DNA from 2 places in the Paenibacillus apii genome. Region 2 is predicted to be linked to the other one. Evidence: riboswitches for the same ligand, from Rfam matches in the RefSeq annotation. Region 2 holds a riboswitch; the other holds the start of a gene.
The links. A riboswitch is a leader RNA that binds a small molecule or an ion and turns the genes downstream of it on or off. The one in region 2 is predicted to bind S-adenosylmethionine.
Positions count from the first base shown of each region.

Region 1 (10,023 bases), on a different contig from region 2:
CGGCATGGGTCTGCACCGCCGGGTAGGTCATCAGTGACTCGACGCCGCCAAGGCTTTCCGCGAACGCGATCAGCTTGACATGGCGCAGGAGGGGCTCCACATATTTTGCATCCTTCACCTTGAAGGAGAAAATGCCGGTGTTGCCGCTAGACTGCCGCTGCTGAATGTCAAATCCGGGATGACCCGTAAGGCCCGGATGGAAGACCTCCGCAATCGCCGGATGCCCCTGCAGATGCTGGGCAATCGTCAGCGAGTTGCTCTCATGGCGTTCCATGCGCAGCGCCAGCGTCTTCATGCCCCTCATCAGCTGATAGCTGTCGCTTGGACTCAGGACGGCTCCGATTGAATTATGGAGTATCGCCATCTCTTCGGACAGTTCCTTGCCCTTCGTCACAATCAGGCCTGCCAGCACGTCGTTATGCCCGCCCAAATATTTGGTCGCGCTGTGGATGATGATGTCGGCGCCCAGCTCCAGCGGCCGCTGGAAATACGGCGTCAGCAGCGTATTATCCACGATCGTAAGCATGTCGTGACGGCGGGCCCACGTACACACGGCCTGAATATCGGTGATCATCATCAGCGGATTGGTCGGTGTCTCAATAAAGACAGCCTTCGTGTTCTCTCTGCGGGCCGATTCCAGAGCGTCAAGATCGTTCGTATCCACATAGGAAGCGGTGACGCCGAACTTGGACATAATCCGCTCCAGCATCCGGTAAGTGCCGCCGTACAAGTCCAGCGAAACGATCAGGTGATCCCCCTGCGCGAACAGGGCGAAAATGGTCTGCAGCGCGGCCATCCCGGAGCTGCAGGCAAAGCCCGCGTCACCGGATTCCAGCTCGGCTGCCGCGCGCTCCAGCACGGAACGGGTAGGGTTTTTGGTGCGAATGTAATCAAAGCCTGTGCTTTGTCCCAGCCGGGGATGACGGAATGCGGTCGATTGGTAGATCGGGTAATTCACTGCGCCCGTCGCCGGGTCCTCCTGAGAGCCGATTTGGGCCAGCCTGCTTTCAATCCTGAGTTTGTCGTTCATGATTTACCTCCAGAAAGTTAGTGCGGGATTTGCCTCCCTATTTGCTGACGGAGCCTTTCGGCTTCCGTTATATCTGCGGATCTGTTGCCGGCAACATCCCGGCCTTCAAAGTTAAGCTTGTCCAATCCGGAAGGCAATCATATCGTAGGTCCGATATCGTATGGCGTTTCCTGGTAGACGTAATAGTTAAGCCAGTTGGAGAACAGCAGATTCGCATGGGCGCGCCATACAGCCGGCGGTGTTCGGCCCGGATCATCATTCGGGTAGTAATGCTTCGGCAGCGCGACGTCCATCCCCTTGGCGATATCGCGCTCATACTCCCATTTCAGGGAGAACGGATCGTACTCGGAATGACCCGTTACAAAAATCTGCCGGCCGTCCTGAGTGGCGACGAGATAAACGCCGGCCTCCTCCGATTCCGCCAATATCTGCAAATCCGGCGTATTCTCGACATCCTCGCGGGAAATGTCCGTATGACGGGAGTGAGGCACATAGAACAGCTCGTCAAAGCCCCTAAGCAGCTTCGTATTCGGCGCAGTAGTGCAGTGCGGGAATACGCCGAAGCACTTCTCGGACAGCCCGACTTTACGAACCCCGTAGTGATAGTACAAACCAGCCTGCGCCGCCCAGCATATATGCATCGTCGAAGTGACGTTGTCCTTGCTCCACTCAAAAATCTTTTTCATCTCATCCCAGTAATTCACGTCCTCGAAGTCCATCTGCTCCACCGGAGCGCCGGTCACAATCATGCCGTCCAGCCGGCGGTGGCTGATTTCGTCAAAGGTCTTGTAGAAGCTCTTGAGATGCTCCGCGGATGTATTCTTCGACGTATGGGAGCTCGGATGAAGCAGCGTGACATCAACCTGAAGCGGCGAGTTGCCTACCAGACGCAGCAGCTGCGTTTCCGTGGTTTCTTTTGTAGGCATCAAGTTCAGAATAGCGATTCGGAGAGGGCGGATATCCTGGTGAAAGGCCTGGCTTTCATCCATTACGAAAATATTTTCCCCTGAAAGCACCTCCTTGGCGGGCAAACTGTCGGGAATCTTGATTGGCATTGTGTCTCACTCCTTCATTAAAGTGCAAACCGCAGACCGCGGTCTAAGTTAAAATAGAACAAATAAAAACCTTTCCCGCAGCACGAGAAAGGTCATATTTATACACATATGATACTCTCTCATCTGTCAGACAACGCGCCGCAGATCATTATACCTACGCGTCTCTGCAAGAATTAGCACCGTGCGTCATACGCCGGTTGCCGGGTTTCATTGGGCCAGTCCCTCCACCTGCTCTTGATAAGATTTGGTCATATTCAATTTTAAATTCTTATAGATCACTATAATCAATGAACCTAACTTTCGTCAAGTCCATACACTATTTATAGAGTCCCGATTATGACAACAATTTAGCTTGAAAGAGCCCATACCCGGCGTTATACTAGACAAGTGTTTTCCGAAGATCGCTCATAAGCGAAGCCTTGGCTTCCGAGCCTATGGCAGGCGCTTTGCGAGAGGTAAACCCAAAACCTAATTTAATGAATAAAGAGGTGAGAAGAAGAATGGAAGGCGACCCGAGTACCCAGCACAGCGCTGATCAGGAACAACCGTACAGGATTAACATCAGCTTGCCGGCGGCGGGAGCACTTCTTCTTCATGCCTTCGGAAAATAAGCGGCCCCTATCGTCACAAACAGCCGGCCAAGCTGATTTGTTTTCCTGTGCTTTCATAAGCATATTCCCTGGGCAAGCTAGGGAGAGAAGGAGTGAATCAGATGAAAATCCGGCTGGTTAACGCAGGCATCTTTACGCCTATTGACGATATTGACCTGACCCTCGCCCCTCCGGCGGAAGGGTTCTATTGGATTGATGCAGACGTGGAGGATTTGGCGCTGCTGCAGCCTGTATTTAATCTTCATGATCTGGCAGTGGAGGACTGTCTCAGCGATGAGGAACAGCGTCCCAAAATTGAAATTTACGAGAGCCATTATTTTATTGTAGTTAACAGCATCCGTTTTGATGACGAGGAAATCTTCCTCCGGGCCCTTAACGTTTTTCTCGGGCGGCATTATATTATTACCGTCACGAAGCAGAAAATTCACGAGCTGCGCACCCTGAAGCCCGTTTTGTGGGAGCAGGAGGTCAGTACCCCGGACCGCTTCCTTTACCTTCTGGTAGACCTTGTCGTGGACAATTATTTCGCCGTCGGCGACCGGATCGAAGTCAAGATCGAGAAGCTGGAAGAAGATATACTGATGCATACCAAGAAATCGCACCTGAGCGAGATTATCGGTCTGCGGGGCGAAATTCTGTGGCTGAAGAAAATGCTTGGCCCGCAGAAGGAAGTCGTCAACACCCTGAACAAAAAAGATCTCCGGCTGATCGACGACCAGCTGCAGAAATATTTCAGCGACATCTACGAAAACGCGGTCAAAATTTCCGAGACATTCGAAACGTACCGCGATCTGATGGGCAACTTACGAGAAGCTTATCAGTCCAGTATCGCCAACCGCGCCAATGAAATCATGCGGGTGTTTACGGCGATTACGACCATATTCATGCCGCTGACCGTGATCACGGGTATCTATGGGATGAACTTTGACAACATTCCCGAAATTCATACAAAATACGGTTACTATGGCGTCATCGGCGTTATGGTAACGCTGGGATGCGGGATGCTGTACGTGTTCCGCAAAAAAGAGTGGCTGTGAACAGCCGGCCCGCAATTTCCGTTATATAGAGAAGGTCTCCCTAACGCCTCCGGGCGCCGGGAGGCCTTCTTTTGGCTTGAGCGGGCTTATGCCTGCTCCTGCGGGTGAGCCGCAAGTCCTTGCGTGCCCTCGTTCTCCCTGCGGAATCGGAGCCGTATCAGCCGCAGGCGCTCGTAATACAGATCCAGGCTGCCCGCGGACGTGATCTCTTCGCCGTAGACTTTATGCAGCACCGGCTTCAGGAGCGTATCCCCAAGCTCTTGGTAAGCATTCCAAACCGCTTCCTGCTCCGCGCCGGACATGCTTGCCAGTTCCCTGTCGATCAGCGAATCGACAATATAGCCGTCCTTCTCGAGCTCCTCGATGGCTTCCAGAATCTCTCTTCGCGAAGAGGCGCTTCGCTCTTTGAGCTCCTCAATCCCGCAGCCGTCCGCAATGCCCTCAAGGAGCACACGCCGCAGGCGCAGGCGCTCCAGCTGCTTCTTGTATTTGATCTCCTTCTGCTTGTACAGCCAGGAGGTGAAGGACTCCTCATCAACCTCGGCGCCGACCCAGCTCAGCGGAAAAGAATGGCTGCGCTCCGCCGCAGAGGTAATGGCCAGTATCTCCAGGCCGTACTGCGCGGCCTTGGTCTCTCCCACACCTGGAATTTGCAGAAGCTCTTCCTCGGTCTTGGGGAGGAAGGTGCCCAATAAACGCAGCAGGCGATTGCTTGCGAGCAAATAGGGCGCTTTGCGTTCTGAAGCGGCTTTCCGGCGCCGCCATGCGCATAATTCTTCGTACACGGACTCATTTGCATGCTGCTCGCTGTAATACTGAAGCTTCAGCTGCTCCTGATTCCGTCCTGTCGGGCTCTCTTCTTCGTGGAAGACACCGTCAATAAGCGGCCGGTAGCCCTCCCCCATTTTGACCGCCAGCTCATGCCTGTACACACCGAGCATTTCGTTCCAGGAGGTTCCCTCATACCATAAAGAATCGGCGCTTTCCTGATTTTCGCCGAATTCGCGCCAGCCCAGGCGCCAATTCCCCTCCTCCTCGCCAATCCACAGCTGGGCGAATTCCCCGGCGGAATCCCCCGATTGTTTGGATAACCGGTTCATGAATACGATTTGCATTTTGCTTCCCTGCCTTTACTTTTTTAATGGTCAGTATTCGGAATTCCGCGCCGTAAAGGCGCGTGTCTTCGGCTTCCAGGCGGAAGCCCCTCGGTCGAACACAAAAAAGCGCCTCTCCCACGGTAACGTGAAAGAGGCGCTTCCTCCCGAACGGCTATACTGTTAATTCATACAATACCATATATTTCCGAACAGTCAATCCCTTTTGCTCAAAAGACGGATCAGAGCCGGATCAAGAAAGTCTATTATTCCTGGGCAAGAGCCATGGCTGCCAGCCCGATCGCACCGGCCAGACCCGCATTGTCCCCGAGACCGGGAGGCACCACATAGCTGTCGATATCAGCCGTCAGCGAAGCATGCTGCACGTAGCCCTTCAACAGCTCCTGAAGCTTGGCGCGGATCAGCGGGAAGAGATGGCTCTGCTTCATGACGCCGCCGCCCATGACAATTTTCTGCGGCGACAGAATCAGCACATAGCTCATCAGAGCATGGGCCAGATAATGGGCCTCAATCTCCCAAGCAGGATGATCCGGGCCGAGCTCCGCTCCCGGCACCTGCCAGCGCTGTCCAAGCGCGGGGCCTGCGGCCAGCCCCTCCAGGCAGTCCCCGTGGTAGGGGCATGTCCCCGCAAAAGCATCGTCCGGATGGCGGCGGACATAAATATGTCCCATTTCCGGATGGGACAGCCCGTGGATCAACCTGCCGCCCACAACGGCTCCGGCTCCGATACCGGTTCCTACCGTGATGTAGAGGCAGCTGTCCAGCCCCCGTGCCGCGCCCCAGGTGTATTCACCAAGCGCGGCGCCGTTGACATCGGTATCGAAGCCGATCGGCACGTCGATTTTGTCCCGGACCGCGCCGACCAGATTAAATTGGCCCCAATACGGCTTGGGCGTCGTCGTAACATAGCCGTATGTCGGGCTTCCGGGAATCGGATCGATCGGCCCGAACGAGCCTATGCCGATCGCTTCGACATTTTTACCTTCAAAATAGCGGTACACCTCTGCCATCGTCTCTTCCGGACGGGTCGTCGGGAAGCTGACCCGGTCGATAATACTGCCGTCCTCATGCCCAATCCCGCATACAAATTTTGTTCCTCCCGCTTCAATTGCACCTAGTACTCTCACAGGCCTGTCTCCCCTCTACTCTTGCATGCGCTTTCAATCCATAAGCACATATCCGCTATTTATTATACTTTGCGCGCCAAAAGAATAACAAGCAAATCCCTGCCATTCGCCGGCTGGTAACATTCGGACACAATAGGAGCGAAAGACCGCTGCGCTTCCGCCTTACGAATAAAGACTGTTCCACAGGACGCTTTGTACGCGCTCCATGTGAAACAGTCTTAATCAGATTCCGCTGACCATCCGATCAGGCAAACGGGTCAGCCTTTATGGCCCCAGCTGCGGTAGAGCGGCTCTGCCGGTCCGGAAGCACAATCTCCACGATTCCTTCCTCCCGCTGCTCTTCCTCTGCCGCCGAAATGAGATACATCAGGCTGCCGAACTCCAGCTCCTTGAATTTGCGCGCGGCCGAATCCCGCTGCAGTTCCCAGAGACACTCGGTCAGCGTGCAGACGAGCGGAACGTCACAGCGGATTTCCGCCAGCTCCCGGGACAGATGAAGCATGTCCAGATCCGCTTCGATCTTGCTCCGCACCCCTTTGGGCAGCAGATGGAGATTCTCGATTACGCCCTCCACTGTCCGGTATTCAGCCAGCAGCTTGAGCGCTGTCTTCTCTCCGATTCCCCGGACACCGGGGTAATTGTCGCTCGTATCGCCCATGAATCCCTTCAGGTCGATGACCTGGGAAGGGGTAAGCCCTTTTTCCTCCAGCAGCGAACCCGGATCGTATACTTTATAGTTGGACCGGCCTTTTTTCATAATAACGACCCGGACCTGATCATTCACCAGCTGAAGCATGTCATGGTCTCCTGTCAAAATGTACACCTCGGACTCCCCGCCGAAGCAGGAAGCCAAGGTACCGATGCAGTCGTCGGCTTCGTAGCCAGGAATGCCCACATTCGGAACGCCGAGCTCGGCGACCACCTCTTTGACCAGGTCGAATTGCGGAATCAGTTCCAGCGGAGGCTCCGCGCGGTTCGATTTATAAGCATCAAATTTCTCGGTGCGGAACGTGCTCTTGCCCATATCCCAGCAGCATACAACGTGGGAAGGCTCAAAGGTTGACACCGCGTCGAAAAAATACTGCAAAAAGCCGTAGACGCCATTGGTCGGCAGTCCGGCGCTTGTCTTGCGAATATAGCCTCCGTATGCAGTGGCATAATAGGCCCGGAACAGCAGCGCCATGCCGTCCACAATCATTACGCGGCTTCTTCCTTCTCCACTCATCGCCGTTCTCCTCCTTTACTCATTTCCCCAGGCTTTGCGGTAATCCTCTTCCTTGAACCCGACCGTCACCTTGTCCTCCGAGACAACGATAGGGCGTTTGATCAGCATGCCGTTCCCGGCCAGTAGCTCCAGCTTCTCGCGGTCATCGAGGCTTGGCAGCTTCTCCTTCAGGTTTTCCCGTTTGTAGACCTCGCCGCTTGTATTGAAAAACTTCTTGAGCTCAAGGCCGCTTGCCTCGGCCAGAGAGGACAGTTCGTCCGCTCCCGGCGTCTGCTCCACGATATGGCGCAGCTCCAGCTCATGTCCCTGTTCTTTCAGCCATTTTACCGCCGAACGGCAGGTGCCGCACTTCGGATAATGATATACAATCAATTGACTCATTGTGTACGATTCTCCTTATTTCAAATCCGTTTCGTTAATGTCTGCGACGTCTCTTGTTCCAGTCCTCAGTATTGCTTCCAGTTCCAACATATCCGGAGGAAGCGGAGCTTCAAACGTCATCTCGCGGCGAAAAATCGGATGCGTGAAGGACAGCCGCGCCGCGTGCAGCGCCTGTCGGCCGATGGCGGCGTCCAACTCTGCCACCCGGGCAAGCTTCGCGGCCGCTGCGGGCGCCGCGCCCGGATCAGCCGCTTCATATACCGGATGCCGGTACATCCGGTCCCCGATCAGCGGCTTGCCGATGGAGGTCATATGCACACGGATTTGATGCGTGCGCCCGGTGAGCAGCTTCAGTTCCACTTTGGAAGCATAGGGGTACCTCTCCCTGACCTCGTAGCGGGTCAGCGACGGATAACCGTCCGGCGTCACAATCCGCCGGTGCGGTTCGCCCGGATCGCGGTCGATCGGACCGTCGATGTCGCCCTTCTCCGGCTCCGGAACACCATGGACAAGCGCAATATAGCGTTTGTCCACGGTGCCGGCCAGCATCTGCTCCGAGATGTGCTGGTGGCTGTACGGATTCTTCGCGATGGCGAGGACGCCGGACGTCTCCTGATCCAGCCGGTGGACGGGTCGAAAGCGATAGCGCTCGTTTTTTTGCGCCCAATAATGGACGACTCCGTTAGCCAGCGTATCGGTATAGTGGCCGTGGGTAGGATGCACGATCATGCCCGCGGGCTTGCTGACGACCAGCAGGTGCTCGTCTTCATACAGGATAGGGAACGGGATCGGCTGCGGCAAAATATCCTCCGAGATCTCCGTCTCCATCCGGATTTCCACGAGATCGCCGGCACGGACGTGCACGCTGATATAGACCCTTTCCCCGTTCAGGGTAATTCCCCGCTCGGTCAGTTTGAGACGGGACAGCAGCTTGCGCGAGACATCCATCCGCTTTTGCAGAATTGTCTTAAGCAGCATGCCGTCCTCTTCGGCAGGAACGGTGTAGGCGATGGGCAGATAGTACGTTGTCATCTTTAGTCCCGAAACACCTTGGCGCCGCGGATATATTCAACGTCCGTCACCCCGAGCCGCGTATTGGCCGTGCGGGCAAGCGCGAAGAAATAATCCGACAGCCTGTTCAGATAAGCCACGGTCATGCCGTTAATCTCTTGGCTGCGCCCTAGCGTAACGGTCCGGCGTTCGGCACGGCGGCATACGGTCCGGCAGACATGCAGGACCGAAGCAAGCCCGGTTCCTCCCGGCAAAATAAACCGTTCAATCGGCGGATTCCCGGCCTGAAGATCGTCAATCCACCGCTCCAGCCGCTCCGTCATGTCGCCGGTTACTTTCATCTTGCCTTCGTCCAGCCTCGCATACGCCAGATCGGAGCCGCAGTCGAACAGCTCGTGCTGAATTTCAAGCAGCTGCTCCCGGACATCGGCGAATACTTCGTCATGCATCATGCTGCGCGCCTGCCCGACAAAGCCGTTCAGCTCATCGATCGCGCCGTAGGCCTCAACCCGGATATCATCTTTGGAGACCCGGCCGCCGATAACCGAGGTCTCGCCCTGGTCCCCCGTTCGCGTATAAATCGACATGGTCCAACCCTCCGCTTCTTTTTGTGGAATTCTTTACTAACAAGCGACCGTCCTTCCGGCATCTCATCCGGCATAATCATACTTTAACATATTAACTTCGGCTTGCAAGGCCATCGATTGTTTCCAGCAGGCCCGCAAATGTAGGAGCCACACAAACAAAAAGAGGGCCCCAAGGACCCTCACCAAGGCACTCCCGCTAATTCTTGCGGGAACGCCTCTTCATATATTCGTTGATCTTCAAATCCAGCTTGCTGCTGATTTCCACCACGTTATCAGAGGTGAATGATTTCTCTTGCAAAAACAACTGCTCCATTCGATTGCGGAGTATGCGGATCTCCTCTTCCAGGGAGAGGCTGCGCGAGGTCGCATCATCCCTCGCGGAAGCTTTCCCGCTTTCCGGGAACCGGTTCCCGCCAAAGGACCACAGGTAGTAATCGCTATAAAGCAACATCATCCCCCCTAAAAACTGTACGGAGCGTAACTCCACTGCTTCCGTCATCGTATGGTCTGCCTCGCCTGAATCAACAGCAAAACAATGCGCGGAGTCGGATCATCCAGATTATCAATGTATAATCAGATTAAGGAACATATAAATAATCTGTATTCAGAGTAAAATTATACCATGTGACTGGATGATTTGCTATAACTTTTTCAACTTTTGCGTCAATTTTTGTGATTTTTATCAGTTTTTTGCCGTATTAAGCCTTAATTTCTTTCTCTTTCTTCAAAAGAGCAACAAACGCGCCAATCCGTTCCAGCGCTTCGTTTAATTGGCTCACCGATGTGGCGTAGGAGCAGCGCAGATAGCCTTCCCCGCCCAGCCCGAATACGCTGCCCGGAACGG
Region 1 is NZ_JAAKGU010000004.1:220,169-230,191, reverse strand. Features, by position in the region: gene G5B47_RS11280 (aminotransferase class I/II-fold pyridoxal phosphate-dependent enzyme) at 1-1,030, opposite strand, end outside; gene metA (homoserine O-acetyltransferase MetA) at 1,168-2,085, opposite strand; SAM riboswitch class I at 2,202-2,329, opposite strand; gene G5B47_RS11270 (hypothetical protein) at 2,559-2,753, opposite strand; gene corA (magnesium/cobalt transporter CorA) at 2,798-3,733, shown strand; gene G5B47_RS11260 (HRDC domain-containing protein) at 3,820-4,848, opposite strand; gene G5B47_RS11255 (ROK family protein) at 5,094-5,975, opposite strand; gene G5B47_RS11250 (5'-3' exonuclease) at 6,220-7,200, opposite strand; gene G5B47_RS11245 (arsenate reductase family protein) at 7,216-7,581, opposite strand; gene G5B47_RS11240 (RluA family pseudouridine synthase) at 7,597-8,613, opposite strand; gene G5B47_RS11235 (cob(I)yrinic acid a,c-diamide adenosyltransferase) at 8,616-9,179, opposite strand; gene G5B47_RS11230 (aspartyl-phosphate phosphatase Spo0E family protein) at 9,376-9,633, opposite strand; gene G5B47_RS11225 (aminotransferase class I/II-fold pyridoxal phosphate-dependent enzyme) at 9,878-10,023, opposite strand, start outside.
Region 1: another riboswitch for S-adenosylmethionine. It lies ahead of metA (homoserine O-acetyltransferase MetA); the one in region 2 lies ahead of G5B47_RS20515 (methionine ABC transporter ATP-binding protein).

Region 2 (10,023 bases):
TGGACGCAATATTGTTAGGGTCCTTCAGCGTGATCAGACCGTTCTTCGCCAGCAGAATCAGCGCGCGGCCGCCGTTGGTGGCATCGTTCGGAATGGCTACTTTCGCGCCGTCTTTCAGTTCGTCGATCGATTTGATTTTTTTGGAGTAAGCGCCAAAAGGTTCAACATGGACAGCGGCGACGGAGGTCAAATTCCAGCCGTTCTTTTGATTCTGGTCGTCCAAGTAAGGTTTATGCTGGAAGAAGTTCGCATCCAGTTGGCCTTCGGCCAGCTGTACGTTCGGCTGAACGTAATCGGTGAATTCCTTGATTTCAAGCTTGATGCCCTGGGCTTCAAGCTGCGGTGCGATAGCCTTCAAAATTTCTGCGTGCGGAATCGGAGAAGCTCCGACAACAAGCGTAACGGGTTCTGCGCTTGGAGCAGCCGAGGCTCCGGCAGCAGGCGCACTGGAGGCGGCAGCGTTGGAGGCTTTGTTTCCTCCGTTGTTAGCACCGCAGGCAGCCAGCACCGTAATCAGCGTCAGGCTGAGCAAGGTCAACAGCATTTTTTTCATTTGATAAATCCCCCTCTGAAAGTGTATGTGTGTTAACGGAGGCTTGTACGGTTCCCCAACCGCCAGCTCTGCCGGTTTCGGCGAAAGCCTCTGCTTCCATCGGAAGCGGAAGGCGCCCTCGCCTCAATAAGGTATTTTTATATAAATAGGCCTTATTTTCGTGTGAAATGTCTTACCAGCCGGTCGCCCGCCATCTGCAGGAACTGCACCAGCACAACAAGCAGAATAATCGAGACAATCATGACTTCCTTCTCATAACGCTGATAGCCGTAGCGGATCGCCAAATCCCCAAGTCCCCCGCCGCCGACCATGCCTGACATGGCTGTGTACGACACAAGCGTAACAACGGTTATCGTTATCCCCGCAAGCAGGCCAGGACGGGCTTCCGGCAGCAGCACGCGCATCACGATCTGGGTTGTCGAAGCTCCCATTCCCTGCGCGGCTTCAATCACGCCACGGTCCACCTCGCGCAGCGACGTTTCCACCAGACGGGCAAAGAACGGCGCGGCTCCGATGACAAGCGGCGGTATGGTTCCCAGAACCCCGATGGACGTACCGACCACGGCCCGGCTGAACGGGATCAGCGCAATTACGAGAATAATAAACGGCACCGAGCGCAGAATATTAACAATGAAGGAAATAACCGCGTATAAGCCTTTTACAAAAGGAAGCTGTGATCTCCCCCATAAATATAACACAATTCCGAGCGGTAAACCAAGGATTATTGTAAAAATCGCGGAACTGCCCAGCATTTTCAAGGTATCCACCGTACCGGTAATCATCTCATCCCAGTCAACAGCTGAAAAATCAAGACCGAATATCATGACAGCACCTCCACATCAAGTCCCTGCGCGGTCAGCTCGGAAATTGTTCTGCCGATGGCTGTGGCGTCTCCTTCGAAGCGGACAACGAGCTGGCCGTACGGAATGTCTTTAATGGTGGAGATGGTTCCTTGCAGGATAGCGAAGTTCACTCCAGTACCGCTGGCTACGCGCGACAGTGTTGATTCGTACGTCTTTTCCCCAAGGAACGTAATCTTGACCGCCGTCGTCCCGTCGGGATGCGGAGCCTGCAGCGCCGCAAGGAGCGGACTGTCGTCATGGGCTTCGCTTTGGATGAACTCCTTCGTCACCCCATGCCTTGGCTTCAGGAACACATCGGCCACCCGCCCCTGCTCGACAATGCCCCCGCCGTGAATCACGGCCACCCGGTCGCAAATGCTCTGGATGACATGCATTTCATGCGTAATCAGCACAATGGTCAGATTGAACTGCTTGTTGATGTGAAGCAGCAGCCTAAGGATCGAATCGGTCGTCTGCGGATCAAGCGCCGAGGTGGCCTCGTCGCACAGCAGCACGTCCGGATCGCTGGCCAGCGCCCGGGCGATGCCGACCCGCTGCTTCTGCCCGCCCGACAGCTGAGCCGGGTATTTGCTCCGGTGTTCGGTGAGGCCCACAAGTGCGAGAAGCTCATTCACCTTCCGGTCGACCTCGGCCTTTGGTGTGTGCACCAGCCGGAGTGGAAAGGCGATATTGTCATAAACCGTCGCCGACGAGAGCAGGTTGAAATGCTGATAAATCATGCCGATCTTCCTCCGGCGCTCCTGCAGCTGGCTTTTGCCAAGCCGGGTCAGCTCCGTGCCGTCGACCCACACTTCGCCTTTCGTCGGACGCTCCAGCAGATTGATGCAGCGGATCAGGGTGCTTTTGCCCGCACCAGAGTGGCCGATTACGCCGAAGATTTCTCCTTTTTCAATGTGAAGATTTACGCCCGAGAGCGCAGTGGCGGCAGTGCCGCCTTTTCCGTACACTTTGGTCAAGCCTTTTAACTCTATCACTTTCTATCCTCCCCATGCCCCATAAACCACAAATCAAAAATCTATCCAAAAAGCCCCCCGACAATCCATGCAGACCGCGGGAGGCTCTCTTAACTGTAAAAGACCATGCCTTCTCATCTGCACAAAGCCGTGAATCTGCCACAGCTATGTAGGAATTAGCACCATGACACTGATGCTCAGGGCGTATGCGTACGCCGCGCATCAATCGGTTGCCGGGCTTCATCGGGCCTGTCCCTCCGCCACTCTCGATAAGATTGGATATGAAATTTTCATGCCTTAGTATAAAATCTTTTACATGCTTTGTCAAAGATTTTTTAAAGGTTATCGTTTACTATCTCTTGATTTTTCCAGACTCTTGCCGAGCAGCTCGTTGCTGTACGTGAAGACTTCGACCAAGGTTTTGCATACCATTTCCATCCCCTGACGTAAATCCTCCAGATTCTCGTCGAGATCCTCAAGCCGGATTTTGTCGTGCAGACCCTGATGCCGCTGCCACAAGTCATCCTGCATTTCGGAGTTCATATAATGAATCTCGGCGTTGCGGCGATTTCGCAGCTTCTGCATCGGATCGCGGTACGATTCCTTGATCTCATCCAGCCGGCCCGACAATTCTCTATGCTTCTTAGTGGAACGAAACCGCCGGAGCACGGTAAAGTAGGAAAAATGCGCTTTAACCCGGACCGTATTCAGGTCGTACAGGGTGTTCAGCACCGTTCCCAGCTTGTCGAGCAGGGAGAAGACGCGGATGAAGCCGTTTTTGTAAAAATAGACATAGCGCGCGTAATCCCCCTGTTCGCTGACGGACATATCGTCCATATAGCCCGCCTTCACCGATTTGCGGAAAAAGCAAGCGGCGAACAAGCTCTGCTCAAGCTCATCCAGCGAGGAGATCAGCCCGCGAATCCAGATTTCCAGCTTCCGGTACTCATGGTCCCGATCCTCGTTGTCATTCATTTCCGAGCGCAGCATGGACGCCATTTCCGCCATTTTGTCCATGGCATCCGCCAGCACGCCGGTATTTTCACGGGGAGGCTCCCCCAGTAATATCCGCAGCATATCCGTCCTCCTTGTGCATTCGGCACGGGATGTATCATTAAAAAGCTTGTTTAGGGAAATAGTTCTTCCAGTTGCGGTCGACCAATTCCACGATATCCTCGCGCGGGAACAGCTCGTCCGGGTACCCCGGCTTCATGCGGGCGTCAATGACGACCGGAAGTTCGTAGGCGATGTGATGATTTTTAACCGAGGCTTCGGCAAAAATATCGGTCGCCGGATTGAAGCGGGTGAATACCGTCCATAGGAACGAGGTTTGCGTCTTCACCGTTTCGGCGGCATTGTCGACCAGAATAACGAGCGGCCAGGAGGTGTTCTTCTCCCGAAGCGCGCCTACGAGGCGCTGCGGCAGCTCCGGGTCCTCCGTATAGGACGGGCCTGAAACAACAAGGCAGCCGCCGCAGTAAGGCAGCGCCGAGTGAATGCCCGGAAGGTTGCCCTCCTCGTAGCTTCGCGGAAGCTCGCGTACCTTGCTGCCGATGCCCATCAGGACGCCTTTGCTGCCGTGATTCATTCGCTGTCCGGTGTAATCGAGCGTATCATGCGAGGTTTTGTTGAAAATAAACAAGTCGACCGCCGGATTGAACCGCTCCAGCACCGTTTCCAGCAGCTTCGGGAAATCGGCCAGATCCACGGGCTCGTTCGTCAGAATCAGGAATTTGGTGAGGGACAGCTGCCCCTCGCCCAGGATGCGGAACGCCGAAACGAGCGCTTCGCGGGAATAGCTCTCCCGTACGACGGCGGACGCCAGCGTATGGGAGCCCGATTCCGAGTACGCCCACAGGGAGCGGACGGACGGCATGACGAGCGGATAAGCCGGAGACAGCAGCCGCTGGAGGAAATCGCCGAGGTAGTAATCCTCCTGCCTTGGCTTGCCGACAATGGTCGCCGGATAAATGGCGTCCTTGCGGTGCCACATGCGCTGCACGTTCATCACCGGGAAGTCATGCTTCAGCGAGTAGTAGCCGTAGTGGTCCCCGAACGGGCCTTCCGGTCTGCGCTCATGCGGCGGAACCAATCCGCGAATAACAAATTCCGCCTCCGCCGGCATCCGGTGGCCGCCCATCGGGTCTTTGACCATCGGTAGACGGCCGCCCAGCACCATGGAAGCCAGCAGCAGCTCCGGCATGCGCTCCGGCACGGGAGCGATGGCCGTGGCGATCAGGGCCGGCGGACCGCCGATGAAGACGGATACCGGCAGCGCTTCGTTCCGCTGCTCGGCCTCAAAATGGTGGAAGCCTCCGCCCTTATGAATCTGCCAGTGCACGCCTGTCGTTTGATCGTCGTAGATTTGAATCCGGTACATCCCGAGATTATGGTCTTTGGGATTGGAAGGGCTTTCGGTGTACACAAGCGGCAGCGTGACGAACGGGCCGCCATCCTCCTGCCAGCTTGTGACTCGCGGCAATCCCTTCAAGGGATCGGTGCTCCGGCAGACATTCAGGATGGGCGCGTCTCCCTGCGGCACATTCTTGATGCCAACCTTCAGCAGGTCAAAGAGCAGCCCTTTTTCCTTCCAGACGCCAGTCACTGTAGGGGGCAGCAGCGTTTCCACCGCGCCCATCAGCGACTTCATCAGCGCCTCAGGACGGGGGCCAAACGCTTGATCTACCCGGCGGACCGTCCCGAACAGGTTGGTCACTACCGGGAAAGGAGTTCCTTTTACATTCGTAAACAACAGCGCCGGCCCCTCTTCCTGGATGACGCGGCGGTGAATCTCCGCCAGTTCCAGATAAGGATCGACCGGCGCTTCAATAACGGCAAGATCTTTATCCTTCCGCAGTTGCTCTATCCATTGACGTAAATTGCTGTATCCCAATATATTGTTCCTCCTCCAAACAACTCTATCCAGAACGGCTGATTTGATCTGAAGCCGCCTCATTTTTTAACCGGCCAAGCTGCCAGACGCGTACACTCATATAGCACAGCACGCCGAACAGACCGGAGATCAGTACAATATGTGCCAATGCTGCGAAAAGGTACCACTGCTCGTTATCCAGCGTGAACACGACGCCCGCTCCGCTAAAAATCTGCAGCACGCACAAAATAACGGCGGCAATGCCAAGCTTCTTGAACTCGGGGTAATTGCCGTAGCGCCAGAACGCCAGATGCCCGAGCGCTGCCACCAGAACGAACAGCAGCATCGCCGCGACCCGGTGAAAGAACATAATGGCGACTCCTCCGGACAGCTCCGGAATCACTTCTCCGTTGCACAATGGCCAGCCTGAGCAGCCCCCTTGCGAATCGGTATGACTCACATAAGCGCCGATATAAACGACGATATACGAATAAACGGCGGTCACCCAGGTCAGCAGGCGGAAGCCCCCGGCAAGCGGCGGAAGGCCGACGGGCGTTTCGGCAGAGGGACTTCTTCCCGCGCCGAGAGCCAGCATCAGGGAGCTGGCGAAGGCGATCAACGAGAAGCCCATATGCAGCGCCATCACGGCGGCGGATTGCGGCCGGACAACAGCCAAAGCGCCCATGGCCGCCTGGATGACGACGAAAAGCAGCGTCAAGAAGGCATACGCCTGCAAATCACGGCGGTCCCGGGCATAACGGCGGAAAGCCACGGCTGAAGCCAGTGAGAACAGGCCCGCCAGACCGCTCAGCAGCCGGTGGCTCCATTCGATCATCTGTCCGAGCGTATAAGCTGGTACCAGCTTGCCGTTGCACAGCGGCCATTCATTGCCGCATTCGAGTCCGGACCCCGTTTTCGTGACCACCGCACCGCCAAGCAGGGCGAGAAACATAATGAGACAGGTTATGTATCCAAGCCATTTCAACTGTTTCGCCGTCAATCCGATCACCCGCTGTCTTATGAAATTTTATAGCTTCCGGGTCTATCGCGACAAAAAGTTATGCGTTTCCATTATAACCGATAAGTACGTTTCTCGTAAAAATATAAGACCAAATGATAAGCGCCCAGCTTATACATTCTTTTATTTGAAAAAAAGCCGCCTCCGCACGAACCTTTGCGAAAGCGGCGAATCGCATTACTTGTGAATGGTCTGGTACACCTCGGACGCCCGGTTCAGGAAATCTTCAATTTCCTGTCTCGACTTGCGCAGCTTGTTGACGAACCGGACCAATTCTTTTCCCTCCGAGTAAGCGACAAAGCTGGGGATGCCGAGTATATTCTGTTCCTGGCTGACATCGCCAACCGCATCGACGTCCACCTCAACCAGCGTCAGTTTATCTGCGAAATTCCGCTCTACCTCGGGAATAAACGGATTGATAAATTTGCAATCTCCGCACCAGTCTGCCTTGAATACGGCCACGGTCAGTCTTGGAGATTGGATGGCCTCCTGAAATTCGGCCGCAGAGCTGATTTTGTCCATTACTTACACCGTCCCTTTCTAATATGGCAATAATCTCTTCTTACTCTTTAAGTGAAGCAAAATGCGCAGCGGAAGTCAAATGCCCCTACTCTCTTTCCCGCATGCGCGACGGCTGCAGCTTCATGAGCGGGCTTAGCAGCCTGCGCACCGGACGCGGATAGCTTGCAAGTTCCTGCGCGCTTAATACGCCCAGCACAATCAGCATAACGAGATAAAGAATGACAACCGCCGCTCCTGCTGCGAGACATGCAATCAGATAAGCCAGCCGCGCAGGCATCATTCCAGCCAGACTGATTCCGGCTTCGTTCAGACCGTAACCGGCGGCGCCCGATACGAGCACAGCCAGCAGATACCCTCTCCAGCGCTTGCCCATGATCTCGAACGGCACAATGGTCCGAAGCAGGCGCAAGTTGAGGGCGGTGATGACAATAAAGCAGAGCGCCGTAGCGATAATGATGCCGTAAATGCCCATGAACCGGCTGAGCAGCACGCTCGCCGCCAGCTTGACGATAATCCCCGCCAGCACGTAGAACATGGAAATGCGCGATTTGCCCATACCGAGCAGAATGGAGTTCGAAGTGGTCATTGTAATCTGAAAAATCGTGCCCAGCGTCAGCAGCGCGATCATGCCGCTGCCGGAAGGGCTTGTAAAAAGCAGGCCGTTCACCGAATAGGCTGCGACGACAAGCGACAGCACGATCGGCGTTCCGGTCAGAATGGCGATGCGCATGGCGAGCGTAATCTGCCGCTTCAGATGCTCCTCGTCCCGGCGGGCGTAGGCCGCCGAAATGACCGGAATGAGCGAGGTGCTGAGGGCGATCGCCAGCACGGGCGGAATGCCCGCGATGCTCTGCGCCTTCTGGCCGAGAATGGCTAGCTGCCTGGTCGCCTCAGGGACGCCCACCTGCCCGCTGAGCAGCGGAACGATCAGGGAAGAGTCGATGAAATAGACGGCCTGAATCGTCATGGACGACAAAATGATCGGGATGGATAAGCTGAAAATATCTTTATAAATCCCCAGCAGCGGCAATTTGGCTTCGGAGGAAGCCTGGATGCCGCTTTGCTTGTCGCTCCGCTTCATCTTGATCGCGGCATACAGCATGATGGCGAAAGCTCCGATACTGCCGAACACGCTGCCGAACGAGGCTCCCGCCGCCATAACCGGGTTGCCGTACCCTTGATGAAGCAGGAGGAAAGCCAGCAGAATAGCCGTCATCACGCGGGCGATCTGCTCCACGATTTGGGAAATCCCGTTGGCCATCATATTGTTGCGGCCCTGCGAGTACCCGCGCATCATCGCGATGGTGGGGAACAGCAGCAGCGCGGGAGCGATCGCCCGGATCGCCAGCGTGCTCTCCGGCACGCCTGCATGCTTCGCGAACAGCGGAGCAGTTATGTACAGCACCGCAGAGATGATCACGCCGGCAACGGCGCCAAAAATAAGCGCGGCCCGGTAAACCTGGCGCGCTTCATCCGGACGGTTCAGAGCGTAGCGCTCTGAGACCATTTTGCTGAGCGTGCTGGGAATGCCCGCCGTGGCGAGCGTCAGCAGCATCAGGTACACATTGTTGGCCTGCGAAAAGGCCGCATCCCCAACATCATCGAACAAATGCTCAAGCGGAACCCGCTGAAAAATGCCAAGCACGCGCGCCACCAGCGCGGCGGCGGCGAGTATAATTGTGCCTTTGACAAAAGAATCCTTCTTCGACAACCTGTTTCCCCTACTTTGCAGTGAATTTAATACCGGCCGATCCAAATAAAGAAGAGGATGACCATAACGATTTGAAGCACGACTTTAACCACGGTGCTGCTGAACAGCCCGAGCATGGAGCCGGCACTGACCTTGAGCGCTTTGCCCGGATTCGATCCGGCGATCATCTCGCCGATAAACGCTCCGAGAAGCGGCCCGATAATGAGGCCGAACGCGGGGATCACGAATGGTCCCGCGATCAGGCCGATGGTGCTGCCGATCACGGAGGCGCGCGAACCGCCGAATTTTTTGACGCCCCATGCCCCCACGACATAGTCCGCAATGAACAGCGCGGCGACGATCAGCGTCTGGATGATCCAGAACCATGGCCCGAACGGCGCGAAGCCGAAGAACCAGCCATAGACGAAGAAGGCAAAATAAATCGCCAAGGCTCCCGGCAAAATCGGATAGACGGCTCCGGCCAAGCCGACGGCAAAGAGTGCGATAATCAGAATCCAACCGAGAATAGTCAAGCTTGGTCCCTCCTGTGTTTATATTGTCCGCGTTCCCTTGGCAAGCAGGTCTTACGCATCAGGTCAGGACTTGCGCTGGGAGGCAGCCGCTTCATCCAGCAGAATAAAACGGCGGATCACCTCGGCAATTCCATCCTCGTTATTCGACGAAGTTACCGCGTCGGCTTCCTCCTTGACCGTATCCTGGGCATTGCCCATCGCAACGCCAAGGCCGGCCTGCTGAATCGCCGCCAGATCGTTCAAGCTGTCGCCGACCGCCACAACTTCTTCCATCTTGATGCCCAGCAGGCCGCACACTTCCTTGATTCCGGCCGCTTTATTCACGCCGAGCGGATTGATCTCAAGATTGTAAGGCGAGGAGTTGGTGATCTCCAGACCGCCCATGTCCTGCAGCTTCAGCAGCACCTGATGGCGGATATCGTTGTCTTCCGTATGATAGCCGAACTTCAGCCACTCCCGTCCATCGATATCGCCGTCCCAGCTTTCCTTGTTATACACGCCATCGACGGCATACGCCCAATACCAGATGCCGGCCTGGGCCGCGATCGCGTGCATTTGTTTGACGAGCTGCGGGTCCATCAGTGAACGGCGGTACAGCTCATGCGGCGCCCGCCACACTTCGCTGCCGTTCACCGTCACCATCGGTGTCTTGAGTCCAAGCTGCTCGGCATAAGGATACGCAGAGTCGAAAGAGCGTCCGGTGGACAAGCACACATGGATGCCCGCGTCGACCGCCTTGTGAATCCATTTTACCGTCTCCGGTGTAATCAATTGTTCGTCATTCAGTAAGGTCCCATCCATATCCAAAGCAAGCAGGCGGTATTTGGCAGTCATTGCCACCCCTCCATTTTCTGTTTTATTGGTTTATATTAACCGGTTGATTCTGCTGGAGACTCTTCTTCGGCACACCATTCAGCCCGTACTCCCAGTCGTAAGCGTCAAAAATCTTCCGCGCGACCGGCGCGGCGCTGTTCGAGCCGAAACCCCCTTCGGGGATCACGACCGCAACGGCCAGCTTC
Region 2 is NZ_JAAKGU010000011.1:153,258-163,280, reverse strand. Features, by position in the region: gene G5B47_RS20525 (MetQ/NlpA family ABC transporter substrate-binding protein) at 1-553, opposite strand, end outside; gene G5B47_RS20520 (methionine ABC transporter permease) at 706-1,374, opposite strand; gene G5B47_RS20515 (methionine ABC transporter ATP-binding protein) at 1,374-2,390, opposite strand; SAM riboswitch class I at 2,501-2,645, opposite strand; gene G5B47_RS20510 (Cthe_2314 family HEPN domain-containing protein) at 2,712-3,446, opposite strand; gene G5B47_RS20505 (UbiD family decarboxylase) at 3,484-5,262, opposite strand; gene G5B47_RS20500 (COX15/CtaA family protein) at 5,288-6,241, opposite strand; gene G5B47_RS20495 (thioredoxin family protein) at 6,437-6,781, opposite strand; gene G5B47_RS20490 (putative polysaccharide biosynthesis protein) at 6,867-8,492, opposite strand; gene G5B47_RS20485 (DUF456 domain-containing protein) at 8,519-9,004, opposite strand; gene G5B47_RS20480 (Cof-type HAD-IIB family hydrolase) at 9,068-9,838, opposite strand; gene G5B47_RS20475 (peptidoglycan D,D-transpeptidase FtsI family protein) at 9,861-10,023, opposite strand, start outside.